DNA from 2 places in the Bradyrhizobium manausense genome. Region 1 is predicted to be linked to the other one. Evidence: riboswitches for the same ligand, from Rfam matches in the RefSeq annotation. Region 1 holds a riboswitch; the other holds the start of a gene.
The links. A riboswitch is a leader RNA that binds a small molecule or an ion and turns the genes downstream of it on or off. The one in region 1 is predicted to bind cobalamin.

Region 1 (6,458 bases):
GTGTGCGGGCGAGATCGTGGTAATCAGAATCGCGCGTCGTCGCATCGCCGCGCTCGGGCTGAACCGCGACGATCGATTGGCCGCAACGGACCGCGGCGAAGTGGAATGCGCCGTCACGGCAGCTCGGATCGGTCTCCGGCGCACCCCAGGCTCGCGCGAGATCGTCCTGCAAGGACGACGGAAGGCGCGCGAGCGCCACACGGTAATCTGCGACGCTCCAGGTCAAACTCTGCTTGAGCAGCGTCTCGCCGAGCGCAGGGACCGGAGCGACATCGAGGCCGGCCTCCGAAAGGTCAGACACCAAAGCTTCGATCGAAGCCAACGCATCGAGACCAACCGCATGCGCAATCTGGTGCGGACGGCCGGGATAGTTGGAGAGCACGAGCGCCAGCCGCTTCTCGGCCGCCGGCTTTTCCGCGAGGCATCGCCAGGCCGCAACGCGTGCCGCGATAGCATTCACGCGCTCTGCATCCGGCTGATGCGCCAGATGCGAGAATTGCAGATCCGGATCGCGGTCCGCCGCTGATTTGAAACTCACCACGCCCGCGAACAGGCGACCGTCGACCTCGGGCAGCACCACATGCATCGCGAGGTCGCCAGGCGACAGGCCGCGCAGCGACTCCGCCCAGTCCTCGCGCCGCGCTGATGACAGCGCGACCTGAAAGACGGGACACGGTGCGGCATCGAACGGCGTCGTACCGTCATCGCCCATCGCCGAGAATGCCGTCGCGTTAACAATCGCGGCCGCAGGATTTTGCGCGAGATATGCCTGCAGCCAATCCGCAACGCCTGCGGCCTTCAGCGAGGTGACGAACACGCCGTACGCGTCGAAACCCTTGTCACGCAACGCCGCGATCAACGCATCGACCGGGCCGGTGTCCGCAGCGGTGAGATAGGAGCGATAGAACGTCACCAGCGCGAGCGGCTTGCCCTCAACCGCCGACGGCGCGGCGATCACACCACGCGCAGGATCGTAAAAGCCCATCTCCGGAACGGTCATCTCACCGACGACCGGACCAGCGTAGAGTCCGGAGGCCAGCGCGAGTTGCGCGATCGCAGCCTGAGCGGCGACAGGACCGCCGGTGTCGCAGAGCACTTTCAGCCGGCGCAGCGTCGAGACCGGTAGGGTCGAGTATGCATCCAGCCGCGTGTCGTCGCGGCCATCGGCCGGCAGCACGGCGAGCACGATGTTACGATCCGTGGCGAGTTGCTGCAGGGCTGCGAGTCCATATTGCCAATAGGATTCGCCACCGATCAGCCGCACCAGAATGCCGCGCGCCTGCGACAGCGTTCGCTCGATGTAGGTGTCGACCGAGAGCGGATGGCGCAGTTCCGCGAGATTGGCGAGCCGCAGCGACGGCAGGCTGTTGCGGCCCCGCCGCCAGCCCGCCGCGAACGCCGCGAGATCGGAATCCGAGTACGAGAGCACCACGAGATCGGCCGGGTCCTGGCCGATGTCTCTTGGCGTCGCGGTCTCCTCGAGACCGCGGCTCTCGCGGAAGACGACGTGCATCAGACTCCCAATCCCGCCTTGATCGCGGCCTCGTCGATATCGCCGTGCTCGCCGATGACGACGAGCTTTGACTGTCGGCCGCTCGCGCCCCAGGGCTTGTCGAACTGGTGGCGCACGCGCTCGCCGACGGCTTGCAGCAGCAACCGCATCGGCTTGCCCGCGACCGCGATATAGCCCTTGGCACGCAGCACGTTCTGCTCGCGCGCCAGCTTCTGCACCGACGCGACCAGCGCATCGACGTCGGCCACCTCAGGAAGATCGATCACGACGGAAGCAAAATCGTCGTGTTCGTGGTCCTCCTCGCCGTCATGGTGCGAAGGACGCGCGGCGAGATCGTTCTCCGCGGCAGCACCGAGACCCAGGATGACGCGCGCATCGATCGCGCCGTCCGTAATCGGCAGCATCGGCACGCGGCGCGGCATCTCGGCGGTGATCACCGCCTTGGCCGCCTCGATGCCGGCGGTGCCGGCGAGATCGGCCTTGGTCAGCAGCACGATATCCGCACAGGCGATCTGGTCCTCGAACACTTCCGACAGCGGCGTCTCGTGATCGAGACTCTCGTCCGCCGCACGCTGCGCTTCCACTGCTTCCGGGTCGGGTGCAAAGCGTCCGGCCGCGACAGCCTCGGCATCGGCCAGTGCGATCACGCCGTCGACCGTGATGCGCGAGCGGATCTCCGGCCAGTCGAACGCCTTCAGCAGCGGCTTTGGCAGCGCCAGGCCTGACGTCTCGATCAGGATGTGATCGGGCTTCACGGGACGCGCCAGCAACTTCTCCATGGTCGGAATGAAATCGTCGGCCACGGTGCAGCAGATGCAGCCATTGGCGAGTTCGACGATATTTTCCTCAGGACAGTTCTCGTCGGCGCAGGACTTCAGGATCTCGCCGTCGACACCTTCGCTGCCGAACTCGTTGACGAGCACGGCGAGCTTCTTGCCGTTGGGATTGCTGAGCAGATGCTGGATCAGCGTCGTCTTGCCGGAGCCGAGAAAACCGGTGACCACCGTGACCGGGACTTTTGCGAGCGAGTTCATTCGGCGGCCTCCGGCAACACGGCAATGGGGGGAATGCGGGCAAGCGATTGCTTGCGGAAGATTTCAGGCCGGCAGCGCCAAGGCACGAGGCCGTCGGGCGCAGCCGCATAGGCAGCGGCGCCCGCGACCACGTCCTGCGCATTGGCATCCGAGAGGCGGCCATAAACATAAGACCAGCGGCCGGGCGCGCTGAGCGCGACCGAGCAGCCCTGGTTGCAGGCAGACAGGCATTCGACGGGAACCACATTGACGCCTTCAGGCACGCCGACCTCGAGGATCGCGCCATGCAGGCGCTTGCCGGGTGCGACCTCGCCCTCGCCGAGCGTCTGCCCGGCTTTGCAGGTGATGCAGACATGCAGTGTGACGCTCATCGCCTCTTCCAGAAGTATCAGCGGGAGGCGAAGAGGCCCACGGACCGTTCTTGCGAAGGCCCGTTTCCCCGTCGCGGAACACCCCGTCCGCCGGTCCAAAAATCGTCCGCGCTGGCAGGTCTCCCGGCTTGCGGAGCAGGGTTTCCCCTTCGATCCCCGCCTTCCCGATCCCCAGGGGATCAGTGGCTTCGGGCATCTCTCCGGTCACGGTCGCGGGGGCGGCTGCATTTTGGACCCAAATCTTGCCGATTCGGACCCTATCGCATTCCCTCTTCGCCTGTCATAGGACAGGAACCAACGCCGGGCCACCATTTGCCCCCGGCCGCCTCTTGTCAAGCCGAAGGACCCCATCCGATGACGCCTGAACCGGATACCCGAACGGCCGGCGAAACCGACGCCAAGCACGCCGCGAAAATGGCGAAGATCAAGGTCGCCCGCGACAAGATCATGGCGACCAAGAGCGGCGAAAAAGGCCTCATCATCGTCCACACCGGCGCCGGCAAGGGCAAGTCTTCCTCCGCCTTCGGCATGATCGTTCGCTGCGTTGCCCATGGCTTCCCCTGCGCCGTCGTACAGTTCATCAAGGGCGCCTGGGACACCGGCGAGCGGCGTCTGCTCACCGGCCATTTCGGCGAGCTCTGCCAGTTCCACGCCATGGGCGAAGGTTTTACGTGGGAGACGCAGGACCGCGCCCGCGACATCGCGGCCGCGCGCGCCGGCTGGGAGAAAGCCAAGGAGCTGATTCTCGATGACAGCCTGCGCATGGTCGTGCTCGACGAGATCAACATCGCACTGCGCTACGACTATCTCGACATCGCCGAGGTCGTCGATTTCCTGAAGACCTCGAAGCCGCCGATGACGCATGTCGTGCTCACCGGACGCAACGCCAAGGACGAGCTGATCGAGATCGCCGATCTCGTCACCGAGATGACGCTGGTGAAGCATCCGTTCCGCTCCGGCATCAAGGCGCAGGCCGGCGTCGAGTTCTGAATTCGATGGCACGCGCGCTGATGATCCAGGGAGCCGGCTCTGACGTGGGCAAGTCGCTCATCGTCGCCGGCCTTGCGCGCGCGTTCACGCGGCGCGGCCTGCGCGTGCTCCCGTTCAAGCCGCAGAACATGTCGAACAACGCGGCCGTCACCGTCGATGGCGGCGAGATCGGCCGCGCCCAGGCGCTGCAGGCGCTCGCCGCCGGCGTCGAGCCGCACACCGACATGAACCCGGTACTGCTCAAGCCCGAGACCGATGTCGGCGCGCAGGTGATCGTGCACGGAAAGCGCATCGCGACCGCGCGCGCGCGCGAATATGCTGCGATGAAACCGTCGCTGATGGGCGCCGTGCTGGAGAGCTTTGAGCGGCTGAAGGCGCGGGCTGATCTGGTGCTGGTCGAAGGCGCAGGCAGCCCGGCCGAAGTTAATTTGCGCAAGGCCGACATCGCCAATATGGGATTTGCGCGCAAGGCCGACGTGCCCGTGGTGCTGGTTGGCGATATCGATCGCGGCGGCGTCATCGCCCAGCTCGTCGGCATCAAGACGGTGATCGACCCCGACGATGCCGCGATGATCCAGGGATTTGTCATCAACAAGTTCCGCGGCGATCCCACGCTGTTCGATGACGGCTACAAGCTGATCGAGGCGAAGACTGAATGGCTCGGCTTTGGCGTGCTGCCCTGGTTCGCGCGCGCCGGCGAGCTGCCGGCCGAGGACGCGCTGGGCCTGAGTGATGCGCGAAAGCCCGGACGGACCAAGATCGCTTGCCTGGCGCTGTCGCGGATCGCCAATTTTGACGATCTCGATCCGCTGAAGCTCGAGCCTTCAGTCGATCTCGTGATGGTGCGCCCTGGCCAAGCGATCCCCGGAGACGTCAGGCTCGTCATCATCCCCGGTTCAAAATCCACCCGCGGCGACCTCGCCTTCCTGCGCGCGCAGGGCTGGGACATCGACGTGCTCGCGCACTATCGCCGTGGCGGCCACGTGCTCGGCCTCTGCGGCGGCTATCAGATGCTCGGGCGCGGCGTCGCTGATCCCAATGGCATCGAGGGCCCCGCGGGCGACACGCCGGGCCTCGGGTTGCTGGACGTGGAGACCGTGATGAGTGCAGAGAAGACGCTGACGCGTGTTGCCGCGGTGCATGCGGCGACGGAACACCCGATCGAGGCCTATGAAATTCACATCGGCCGCACGGATGGCCCGGATCGTGTGCGCCCATTCGCGAGGCTGAATGGCGAGCCGGAAGGCGCGATGTCACGCGACGGGCGTGTGCAAGGCAGCTACCTGCACGGCCTGTTCACGTCGGACGCGTTTCGCAGGGCATTCCTTGCAAAGCTTGATATTCCCGCGGGCGAGGACCCCTATCACTTCAGGGTCGAGAGCGCCCTCGACGCCCTCGCCGATCACATCGAAAAGCATCTCGACGTCCAAGGCCTGCTCGCGCTAGCGCGCTAGGATTTCGGCAAGGCGCGACCATTCGGCCTCTGCGCCCGGAAGCCCAAGCCGCAGCCAAGTCGGATTCTGCGCGAAGACGCGGGACCAGATCTGCGCACGCGCCAGCTTCTCCTGCGCGCCAAGCGCGTCAGGCGTCTCGTAGAGACGAAACAGCGGCGCACCGCCGACGAGCCGCCAGCCTTGCGACTGCGCAAAACCGTCGAGACGAACGCAGTCCTGCGCAAGCCGCGCCGACGTGGTCCTCGCCCAGGCATCATCGCGCAAAGCGCGGCAGCCGATCGCGATCGCAGCGCCAGAGACCGGCCACGGACCTGAAGCCGCCGCGAGCTTTGCGATGTCGGCCGCATGACCGATCGCGAAGCCGAGCCGCAGCCCAGCGAGGCCATAAAACTTGCCGAACGAGCGCAGGATCAGCAGCCCCGGCCGGCCTGCTTCCGAAGCGAGCGAGAGTTCGGGAACGGCATCGGCAAAACTCTCGTCGATGACGAGGTGACCGACGTGTGGCAGCACCGCAAGCAGATCCTTCGGCGCATGACGGCGCCCGTCGGGATTGTTGGGATTGACGACGATGGCGAGGTTCGCGCCCACCAGCGCGTCGAGCTCCCTCGCCTCCTCGGCCTCCCATCCGGCGGCCGACAGCACCGGAGCATATTCGTTGTAGGTCGGCGCGAGGATGCGTGCGCGGCCACGCGGCGCGAGTTGCGGCAGCAGTTGAATGACGGCCTGCGCGCCGCCCGTCGCGACAACAGGCGCGGCCGTGCCATAGGCGTGCCGGGCGGCCCGATGCAGCGCCTCGATCTCGGATCGCGACGGCAGCGCCTGCCAATGATGCGCAGCGATCTCGCCCACGGGATAGGGCAGCCGGTTGATCCCGGTCGACAGGTCGATCCAGTCCTCCGCACGCCCGCCGAAACGCTGCTGGGCCAGATCGAGATTTCCACCGTGCTCGCGCATATCCCCGTTCTTTCACGCGAAGGCGAGGATCGCAAGCACACCTGCGAGCAGCAGCATGGCGCGGCGGTAGACCGTCAGTCCTTCTTTGATGTCAGCCGCAAGCGGATCTCGCGCGCCTTCGTTGAGCCAGGGCTCGGCGGTC
Region 2 (6,458 bases), on a different contig from region 1:
ACGGCGATTACACCTACACAAGGTTCAATCCTGTCATCGGCGGCACCTACAAGATCACGCCGGAGCTGACCGCCTATGCCGGCTATTCCGAGGCCAACCGCGTGCCGACGCCGCTCGAGCTCGGCTGCGCCGATCCGAACAACCCCTGTCTGATCGCGGCGTTTCTGGTCTCCGATCCGCCGTTGAAGCAGGTCGTGTCCAAGACCGTGGAAGCGGGCCTGCGCGGCACCAGGGAGCTGAACATCGGCACGCTCGGCTGGAAGATCGGCGGCTTCCGCGCCACCAACTATGACGACATCCTGGCCGTCCCCGTTCCCGGCCGGACCGGTTTTGGCTATTTCACCAACGTGGGCAGGACGAGGCGGCAGGGGCTCGAGGCCGAGGTCAACATCAAATCACCGACGCTTCAGTTCCAGGCGAGCTACACCTTCGTCGATGCCCGCTTCCTCGACGCCGTGACGCTCGGCTCGGACAGCCCGTTCGCGGATGCCGACGGCAACATCCAGGTGCTGCCCGGCAACCAGATCCCCGCTGTCCCGCGCCACCGCGTCAAGCTCGGTGTCGACTACGCCATCACCGATGAGTGGAAAGTCGGCGGCAACGCGCTGTTCGTCTCCAGCCAGTACCTGGTCGGCGATGAATCCAACCAATATTCGAAGCTGCCATCCTACACGGTGTTCAACCTGCACACGTCCTATCAGGTCACCAAGAACGTCCAGCTCTACGGCAAGGTCGACAACATCTTCGACAACAGGTACGCGACCTACGGACAGTTCTTCGACACCACGGCTGTGCCGAACTTCACCAACGGCGGAAACCCCTTCACCGATCCGCGCTCACTGAGCCCGGCAAGGCCGCGCGCGTTTTACGCGGGGATGCGGGTGACGTTCTAGGTCGCAGACCATTGCGAATTGATGCGTACGCTGACGGCGAATGGTTGATTCATTCTCAGGTCCGAGCTTGGGCCCCGGTTTAGCGGCTCGCAACTGAGGCGGTCCGCTTCGCGGGCATCGGAAGATCGTTGCCAAAGTGACACGGTACGGCGCCGTCGTGCCTCATTGCGACATTGTGGCCCACCCGCGGTGTTGACCAGCTTGGCGTCGGATGTCAGTTTTTCGGTCGGTAGTGTCCGCAAGGACTATTCAAGGGAATGCGGTGCGTCCACATCAGTGGACAATTCCGCGGCTGCCCCCGCAACTGTAGGCGGATAGCCGACGACCAACAAAGCCACTGGAGCGCGTTCTGGTCTCTGGGAAGGTGGTCGAAGGCGATAACCCGCGAGCCAGGAAACCTGCTGCCAGCCATGAGTCACGCGCGAACGCATTGGGCGGGGTGCCCTGATGTCTGACAAGTAGCCGGAGTATCTGCCGCCTGGGGCGAAGGTAGATAACGAAGGCAACCGCGGTGGCAGTTTGTTTGCGTCGCCGCAGAGCGTTGTCGTGCAATATCTTCATTTTCATGCTGGCGTTACGCCAGGGTTTTCGCGTGTGTTCTTGATCTCTCTGCTCTCTTCAGCGTCGCTGTCATCGGCGGCGCTCGCGCAGAATGCGGCCCAGAACAAGCCACCGGTCGAAATCGGCCCCGTGACCGTCACCCCATCCACCCCCAAGCCGGCCCTCGCGGTCAGCCCGGGCAATCAGAAGCCTCGCACTGCGCGCCGGGCCACGACGCGGAGACCGACGGCACTGATCGCTGCAAAGCCCATCAACCAGCCCACGAGCGACACGACACCGCTGAACACCGCCCCGGTCACCGGGGTCTCCTCTCGCCTTGGCATTTCGGCACGGGAAACACCCGCGACCGTCGAGGTGATCAGCCAGCAGACCATGCAGGACCGGGGCATCCGGACTACCACTGACGTCGCGAAGGCGGCGGTCGGTGTCACCGGCGGCGATGCGCCAGGCGCGCCCGCGATCTTCTCGATGCGCGGCTTCAGCGGCGATCAGCTCACGACGCTCTATAACGGCATCCCGATCGGGCCGTCGACCATGACCGGCCGCCCTATGGACGTTGCGGGCCTCCAGCAGGTCGAGATTATCAAGGGGCCGGATTCGCTCGTGGCCGGCCTCGGCGCGACCGGCGGCGCAGTCAACTACGTAACCAAGGCGCCGCATACGGGTCCGATCGTGAATGAGGCCTTCACCTCTTACGATTCCTTCAACGGCTATCGCGCCGGCTACGGATCGGGCGGCTCTACGCTGATCAACGGTCTCGACTACCGCTTCGACATCAGTCATTTCAACGACAAGAGCTTTATCGATGACTCCTATTCGAAGCTCAGCAACGTCTCCGGTCAGTTGAATTATCGCGTCAACGACAGCCTGAAGGTTTGGGGGGCGGCGGAGTACAAGCAGGACAAGGACCGCTTCTACTGGGGAACACCGATCGTGCCGGCGAACGGGGCAGGTATCGTGCCGACGAATGGCATCGTCTCCGGGACTTGGAGCAACTATTATCTCGGCGGCGGCACGTCGGTTCCGGCGACCATCGACGCGCGCACGTTGACGACGAATTACAACGTCCTCGACAATCACAGCGGCGCCAACGAACTCTGGCTGCGCAGCGGCTTTCAATGGGACATCACCAACGACATCTCGCTGAAGAGCCAGGTCTACGGCTATGACGCCCACCGGCACTGGTTCAACAACGAGATATCCTCGTTCGACCAGACCGTTGGCGGCCTCGCCGGTGCGCAAAGCATCTATCGCGAACGCCTGGCGCTGGATCACGCGCAACGGCTCTACGGCAACATTACGGATCTCACCGTCAATTCCAGTATCGGCGGCATGGATAATCGCTTCGTTGCAACCGTGGCGGCGAGCAACAACCAGTTCAACGTCTCGCAGGATACGCTGTTCGGCAACGATTACGTCGACCTGCTCAATCCGGATCGTGGGCTCTACGGCAACCGGAGCGACGAGAAGATCTACACCCGTGTCAACACCGCATCGCTGTCGTTCGAGGACCGGCTCAAGCTGACCTCGACCTTCGCGTTGATCGGCGGCATCCGCTTCGAGGACATCAAGCTGGACCGCACCCGGTTCGACCCCAGTGGTGTGCTCGAATCCGCAAAGGGCTATCCCTTCTCGACCACCTTCAATCCCATCACCGGCCGCATCGGCTACACCTGGGACATCGCCTCCGGCGTCATGCTGTAAAGCCAGTACGCAACTGCTGCGGACCCGACGGTGGCCAACATCTTCATCCTGGCGCCGTCGGTGCCGCTGCTGCTGACCACGTCGCGGACCTACGAGACCGGCGTGAAGCTGCAATCGGCCGACAAACGCGCCGAGGCCACGTTCTCGGCCTTCGACATCGAGCGCAAGAACGTCTACGTCCCCGAAAGTGGCATCGTCTTCAACGTCGCTGGCAAGATCGAGTCCAAGGGCATCGAGATCGCGGCGGCGATCAACCCGGTCGACGGGCTGAAACTGTGGGGCAATGCCGCCTTCGTACAATCGCACTTCATCGACTTCACCTATGTCGACGGTGGTGGCGTGTTCCAGTCCTATTCGGGCAAGACGCCGCCCAATGTGCCCAACTTCGTCGCGAATGCCGGCGCGTCCTATCGGTTCGACACGACACTTCCGGTCGAGATCGGCGCCTCGATGCGTCACGTCGGCGACCGCTTCAACTTTCAGGACAATATGGTCGTCATGAACGCCTACACGACGTTCGATGCATTCGCGTTCGTCGACATCCCGAAGACCTATTTCAGCGGCGTCGAGAACACGCGGCTCTCGTTCCGCGTGCGCAATCTGACGAACAAGCTCTACGCGGCCTGGGGCGATCCCGGTTATACCGACCAGATCATCCTGGGCGCGCCGCGAAGCTACGAGGTGGCGGCGTCATTCAAATGGTAAGGCCTGCGTGCATGTCGCCTGCTTGGGCTCAACAGCGTAGCCAGGAGGCGGGACGGCCAAAGGTCGCGATGATGCCACTATGCGCCTGTTTTGCCCGACGGGTCAAGCGATATGCTGTTTTTCAGAAATCATGCGCCTCAACAGCAGGCTCATGCGCGATGACGATTTACCCCGATCTCATCACGTCTTAAGCTTTTGATTTCGCTGTCCTCGCCTACTGTGCATGGGGTTGTTTTCGGGCTTCCTCACTCCGCCTTCACCTGCTCGAGCGGGGCGGCCGCGAGGCTCGGCTGCCCTCGGCCCTTGGCCGCACCCACGCGCTGCCGGCGCTGGACGAGATACTGGTCGGCGAGCACGCCGATCAGGATCACCGCGCCCATCACCGCGAAGTTCAGCGAACTCGGGATGCCCAGCAGATTGACGAGGTTCTGCAGCACCTGGAGCAGCACGGTGCCGAGCACGACGCCGATGATCGAGCCTTCGCCGCCGCGCAGCGAGCAGCCGCCGAGCACGGCCGCTGCAATGGCATAGAGCTCATAGAACGAGCCGTGCACGGCCGGCGAGATCGAGCGGGTGTACATCGCGAACAGGATCGCGGCGAACGCGGTCAGCCCGCCGCAGATGACGTAGGCGGAGATCATCACGCGCTCGGAGCGGATGCCGGAATAGCGCGCGGCCTCCTCGTTCTTGCCGACGGCGTAGAGGTAGCGGCCGAATACCGAGCGGTGCAGCAGCACCCACGCAACGGCGGCGACCACGATCAGCGCCACCACGCTGTGCGGCAGCGGAAAGCCCAGGACGTTGGTGCGGCCGGCCATCAGCCATTCCAGCGTCGGGAAGCTCGCGCCGTAGCCGAAGCCGGCGGTCGCGTCCTCGGTGTAATAGCGCGCCGCGCCGCGATAGATCAAAAGTCCGCACAGCGTCACCACGAACGGCTGGATATGCATCCGCGTCACCAGCGCGCCGTGCACGACGCCGATCACGAGGCCGCTCGCGATGATCGCGGCAAAGGCGAGCATCCAGTTGACGTCGTGATTGACGATGAGGTCGATGAAGAGAACGCCGAGCAGCGCGATCACCGATCCGACCGAGAGCTCGATCCCGCCGATGATGATGACGAAGGCTTCCGCGATCGAGAAGATGCCGAACATCCCGACCTGGTTCAGCGTGTTGGAGAGATTGCCGACGTAGAGGAAACGCGGATTGATGAAGGCCACGACCGCGCCGACGACGAGGATCAGGACCAGCAGGCTCAGATCTTTCTTGTTCAAGGCACCCTCATCTCAACCGCGTGGCCGACGGCCAACTGGAGCACGTTGTGCTCGCTGAACTGGCTGCGATCGAGGAAACCCGAGATCGCACCCTCGTGCATGACGGCGATCCGGTCGCTGACCCCGATCACCTCCTCCATGTCGCTCGAAATCATCAGGATCGCGACGCCCGCGTCCGTCAGCCGGCGCAGCATCTCGTAGATCTCCTGCTTGGCGCCGACGTCGACGCCGCGCGTCGGCTCGTCGAAGATCAGCACCTTGGGCCGCATCGACAGCCATTTGGCCAGCACGACCTTCTGCTGATTGCCGCCGGACAACGAGCCGACCGTGGTCTTGACGTCGGGCGCGCGGATCTTGAGCCGCTCGCGCTGGCTGCGGGCATTCTCGGTCTCCTGCGCCGTGTTCACCAGGAAGAAGCGCAGATAGGACGACAGGTCCGGCAGCGAAATGTTCTCCGCGATCGACACGTCGAGCAGGAGCCCGCAGGCCTTGCGGTCCTCCGGGATCAGGTAGATGCCATGGTCGATCGCCGCGCGCGGGTTCGCGACCCGGATCGGATCGCCCTCGAGCCTGATCACGCCGTCGCGGAGCGGGTCGACACCAAAGATCGCGCGCGCCAGCTCGGTGCGTCCGGAACCGACGAGGCCTGCGAGCCCCAGGATCTCGCCGCGTCGAACCGACAAGCTCACCGCGCGCTCCGGATAGGTTTCGGTCACGGCCTCGACGATGTCGAGCACGGCCTCGCCGGGCGGAGCGGCCGGCGGCACGTAGAGCGATTTGAGGTCACGCCCGATCATCAGGCGGATCATGGCCGCAGGAGACAGCTCGGCGCGGGTCAGCGCGCCGACCATGCGCCCGTCGCGCAACACCACGGCGCGGTCGGCACATTGCATCACCTCGTTGAGGCGATGCGTGATGAAGATGATGCTGACGCCGTCTTCCTTGAGGCCGGCGATGACCCGCATCAGCCGGTCGGTCTCGGCCAGCGTCAGGCTGGAGGTCGGTTCGTCCATGATGACGAGCCGCGCATCGAGCGACAGCGCCTTCATGATCTCGACGAGCTGACGCTGCGCCAGCGACAGCTCGGCGAGCGGCGCGTCCGGCGCGAAATCGGCCCCCAGGCGGTCCAGCAGCGGCTGTGTCCTGGCGTAGAGCGCCTTGCGGTCGATCAGCCGCAGCGGCCCGCCATGCACGGGCTCGCGGCCGATGAATACGTTGCCGGCGACGTCGAGATTGTCGAAGAGATTGAGTTCCTGATGCACGAAGGCGATGCCGGCGGCGATCGCCTCGGCCACGGTGAACGCGCTCCGCTCGGCGCCGTCGA

Region 2: it holds a riboswitch for cobalamin, as region 1 does, so the genes downstream of both, JQ631_RS21235 (TonB-dependent receptor) here and JQ631_RS04695 (DUF1636 family protein) in region 1, are expected to answer to the same signal.

Annotation. Positions count from the first base shown of each region.
Region 1 covers NZ_JAFCJI010000001.1:1,037,767-1,044,224, reverse strand. Annotated here, with positions in the region: gene cobN (cobaltochelatase subunit CobN) at 1-1,513, opposite strand, end outside; gene cobW (cobalamin biosynthesis protein CobW) at 1,513-2,547, opposite strand; gene JQ631_RS04695 (DUF1636 family protein) at 2,544-2,918, opposite strand; cobalamin riboswitch at 3,015-3,232, opposite strand; gene cobO (cob(I)yrinic acid a,c-diamide adenosyltransferase) at 3,273-3,908, shown strand; gene JQ631_RS04685 (cobyric acid synthase) at 3,914-5,362, shown strand; gene cobD (threonine-phosphate decarboxylase CobD) at 5,351-6,316, opposite strand; gene cbiB (adenosylcobinamide-phosphate synthase CbiB) at 6,329-6,458, opposite strand, start outside.
Region 2 covers NZ_JAFCJI010000002.1:196,704-203,161, reverse strand. Annotated here, with positions in the region: gene JQ631_RS21240 (TonB-dependent receptor) at 1-893, shown strand, start outside; cobalamin riboswitch at 1,107-1,313, shown strand; gene JQ631_RS21235 (TonB-dependent receptor) at 1,488-3,158, shown strand; gene JQ631_RS32350 (TonB-dependent receptor domain-containing protein) at 3,189-3,863, shown strand; gene JQ631_RS21230 (ABC transporter permease) at 4,109-5,134, opposite strand; gene JQ631_RS21225 (sugar ABC transporter ATP-binding protein) at 5,131-6,458, opposite strand, start outside.